Regions from separate parts of the Rahnella sp. Larv3_ips genome, predicted to be linked through region 1. Evidence: predicted binding sites of a transcription regulator. Region 1 holds the regulator's gene; the other holds the start of a gene.
The links. Region 1 encodes ArgR, which controls arginine synthesis, uptake and breakdown. Its sites were predicted from a motif close to ANTGAATAAAAATACANT; they were not measured.

Region 1 (2,204 bases):
CGCGCCACACCCGCTGAAATCAGGACAATATCTGCGCCTTCCAAAGCAGGTGTGGCATCTTCGCCACAGAAGCCTTTGATTTTCACAGCGGTAGGGATATGACTGAGATCGACAGCAACGCCCGGCGTCACCGGAGCGATATCATATAATGAGAGTTCGGAACCGGAAGGTAGCTGGGTCTTTAGCAGAAGCGCGAGGGCCTGACCGATACCGCCCGCAGCACCGAGAACTGCAACTTTCATCCTATACTCCTTTTTTATCATTAACTTATAAGTGTCGTGGAATTATTTTGGTTGTGACCTTAATCACTTACGCTGTTAAAAACAATCGCTCACCTGCAGAGAATCTGAGGTTGGTCGTTTAGAAAGTAAAAAAATACACCTAAGCGCCCTTATCCGGTCTTTTATGACTTTTATCGGAAAGCTACCCCTTAAAAGTAGCACCGCAAAAGACGTCAGGTTAATAAATGGTTAAATTTGGTTCATTGTGTGAGCTGAATCGAAATCGGTTGAGCCCAACTTCCTGCGGAAGGCTTACTCAAAATTCACAATTTCGGCATATTCATGAAAAACCCACTAACGCGACACCCGTCACATTCCTTGCAGAACGGTGAGTTCTGGATTGTCCATGTCTTGCGTTGTTGCATAAAAATGCAATTATCTGCATAATCAGCCAAACATTGATCAAGAGACCAGGGTGCAAAATGCGTAATCCTGCCAAACAGGAAGATTTAATCAAAGCCTTCAAAGCATTACTGAAGGAAGAGAAATTCAGTTCTCAGGGCGAAATTGTCGTCGCACTCCAGGAGGAGGGCTTCGAAAACATCAACCAGTCCAAAGTCTCACGGATGCTGACCAAGTTCGGTGCGGTGCGTACGCGCAACGCGAAAATGGAAATGGTGTACTGCCTGCCCGCTGAAATCGGTGTGCCAACAACGACCAGTCCGCTGAAGAACCTGGTACTGGACATTGATCACAATGAAGCCATGGTGGTCATCCGCACCAGTCCGGGGGCAGCACAGCTGATCGCCCGCCTGCTTGATTCACTCGGAAAATCAGAGGGTATCCTCGGAACTATCGCGGGTGATGATACGATTTTCATTACACCTGCCCGCAGTTTCAGCGTTAAACAACTGCACGATGCGATCCTGAGTTTGTTCGAACAAGAGTTATAAGCCGCCTCAATAGTACAAGGGTGTAAGCGCCCTTTCTGTGCAGGGGGTCAGAAGAACAGAATTTCTGACCTCAGGCCAGCCTCTTTACCCTTCCTTTATATTGCGCACATTTCAAATGCCGCACAAAAATACCGGTTTTCTACCATGAACGGGTACAAGGCGCATGCCCTCTTCTGTTAACGCCGGTCACAACAGGCTCATTTCCGTCACATAAATATTTCAATGATGTGATTCACACCAAAAATAAGCACAGATAATCAAATTCATTCAATCTATTGATTTTACTAAAAATCAACACCTTTTGAACAATTTATAGACGTTTTTTATTACTTTCCGTTATTAAAAACACCAATAGGACACACATAACCACCCAAATAACTATTAGCAAACTATTAATATTTTGAGTGACTAGATGTATACTCATTTCCGTGGTGTGAGACACCAGTTGTTGGAACACATAATAAAATCGACGAGGTCAAATCATGAACGTTAAAACTACAATCGCAACATTAAGCATTCTCTCTGCTCTGTCATTTGGTGCATTTGCAGCACAACCTGTTAGTCAGGAACAAGCTGCCAATCTGCAGGCGAAAGGGATGATCAGCGTCAGCGGCGTTGCCGGTGCACCTTCTGATATCCGCCAGGCACTGTCTGACAAAGCCGATGCAAAAGGCGCTAAAGCTTTCCGCGTTATTGAAGTGCGTCAGGAAGGTAACTACCACGCAACCGCAGAAATCTACCAGTAAGTTCCGGTAGCCATCGCGAAGGGGCCTGAATAAATCAGGCCCGTGAATAAACAGATTTATCACTGCCCGTTTTACGTTCCCGCACGCTTTAAGCGCCCTGAACTGCAGTTAACAGCCCTGATAAATCTACATTTGAATCGACGTTGCTCTCTCAAATTGCATCAACGTCAGTGAAATCAGGAAATTATCATGAAAATCATCACTACTATCGCCGCTCTTAGTCTGTTGTCTGCTGTGTCTTTCGGTGCGTCTGCTGCGCAACTGATCACGAATCAGCAAGCAGA
Region 2 (2,204 bases), on a different contig from region 1:
GAGAATTCTGGAGGAAAAAGGCGGCATCATCCGCAAAAAATTCGGGATGATGCCGTGGAATTTATTCTGTGCCGAGTGTGGCAACCATGACGGCTTTGATGGTGTGCAGACGGTTTTCCGCCTGATCGAACACGACGCTGTGGCGGGACTCAAAGACGTCGTCAGTGACTTCCATACCGCCCTGCAAACCGTATTCTTCGGCCATTTGTTTGCCGAGTGTGGTCTGATCATCATGGAACGCAGGCAGACAGTGCAGGAATTTCACGTCAGGATTGCCGGTCAGCGCCAGCATCGCGCTGTTCACCTGATAAGGACGCAACAGGTTGATACGCTCCTTCCAGGCCTCTTTCGGTTCACCCATCGACACCCAGACGTCGGTATAGAGGAAATCCGCGTCTTTCACGCCGGTAGCAATGTCTTCGGTGAGCGTGATAGTGCCGCCATTTTCATTTGCGAGATGTTGACAGGTCGCGACCAGGTCGGCATCGGGCCAGCATACTGACGGTGCCACAAGGCGTAAATCCAGCCCGCACAGCGCGGCAGCTTCCAGCAGCGAGTTGCCCATATTGTTACGTGTGTCGCCCAGATACGCCAGGCGCATCCCTTTGAGCGGCTGATTTGGCAGATGCTCCTGCATGGTCAGCAGGTCGGCCAGCAGCTGCGTCGGGTGAAATTCATTGGTTAAGCCATTCCATACCGGCACGCCGGAATATTCCGCCAGCGTTTCCACTTTATCCTGACCGTAGCCACGATACTGAATACCGTCGTACATCCGGCCCAATACGCGGGCGGTGTCTTTCATCGATTCTTTATGGCCGATCTGGCTGCCACTGGGGCCGAGATAAGTGACTTTTGCCCCCTGGTCATATGCGGCAACTTCGAAAGAGCATCGTGTGCGGGTTGAGTCTTTTTCGAAGATGAGCGCGATGTTTTTGCCTTGCAGGCGGGCTTTCTCAGTGCCATTTTTCTTTGCCGCTTTCAGTTCAGCGGAGAGTGTCAGCAGGGACGAAATCTCTGACGGGGTAAAATCCAGTAACCTGAGAAAATGACGTTTACTCAACAAACTCATGATGTCGCTCCATAGCGCGTAAGCATTTCGGATTGAATTAAAATTCAATTTATATGTATGAATATGCAATTACAACCCCACAGAGAAAACTTTCTCTTTAATAGTGGAGGCGCGCTCTATGGTGTGTGAAAATAGCGTACAAACGTCAAATTGATTGAGGACTGAGATATGGCAAACCGTGAATTGCTGGAAGAACAACGTGAAGAAACTCGCTTAATCATCGAAGAGCTGCTGGACGATGGCAGCGATCCTGACGCGCTTTACACCATTGAACACCACTTATCTTCAGAAAAGTTCGAAGTTCTGGAGAAAGCGGTCGTAGAAGCTTTCAAACTGGGTTATGAAGTTTCCGACCCGGAAGAGCTGGAAGCTGAAGACGGTACTGTCATGATGTGCTGTGACGTGATTAGCGAAGTGGCGCTGAATGCAGAGCTTATCGACGCACAGGTTGAGCAACTGATGAATTTGGCCGAAACCAACGGCGTTAACTACGACGGTTGGGGCACTTACTTCGAAGGCGACGACGACGAAGAAGGTGAAGAAGGCGAAGACGAAGATTTCATCGACGAAGATGATGACGGCAAACGTCATTGATTGAGTCGGGCTTCTGAATTTCGATTCATGAAGAAAGAAAAGGCTGCCGGAGACGGTGGCCTTTTTTGTTTGTGCATGACAGCCCCCCTTTGTGACTCCCTTCGCATTAAGCAAATTTCATAAACCCTAAGTGAAATATGGTTAAATTCAACGCACCTGCCAAAAGTTAACATACCAATTCTGAAAGATATTCTACCTCATGGTGTGGAGTCAGATTATGGCAGCCGTAAAGAAATTGTCTGTTATAGAAAAACTTGGTTTTGGTATGGGAGACGCCGCTTGCGGGATCGTTTATTCCTCCGTCACGATGTTTCTGACCTACTTTTATACCGATATCTACGGGCTTTCCGCGGCAGCGGTCGGGGTGATGTTTCTGGTCACACGCATTCTGGATGCCGTCAGCGATCCGCTCACCGGTATTTTTGCGGACCGCGTGAAAACCCGCTGGGGGCATTTTCGCCCGTGGCTGATTTGGTTCGCCATTCCTTATGCCGTGCTGGCGGTGATGACGTTCACCACGCCTGATTTTGGTCATTCCGGA

Region 2: argF (ornithine carbamoyltransferase) is a predicted target of ArgR. The motif match lies at 1,101-1,118, and genes of this name have one in related genera.

Annotation. Positions count from the first base shown of each region.
Region 1 is NZ_MJIB01000008.1:185,768-187,971, forward strand. Features, by position in the region: gene mdh (malate dehydrogenase) at 1-242, opposite strand, end outside; gene argR (transcriptional regulator ArgR) at 704-1,174, shown strand; gene yhcN (peroxide/acid stress response protein YhcN) at 1,657-1,920, shown strand; gene yhcN (peroxide/acid stress response protein YhcN) at 2,110-2,204, shown strand, end outside.
Region 2 is NZ_MJIB01000003.1:313,693-315,896, reverse strand. Features, by position in the region: gene argF (ornithine carbamoyltransferase) at 62-1,069, opposite strand; gene rraB (ribonuclease E inhibitor RraB) at 1,238-1,663, shown strand; gene ED901_RS01430 (glycoside-pentoside-hexuronide (GPH):cation symporter) at 1,881-2,204, shown strand, end outside.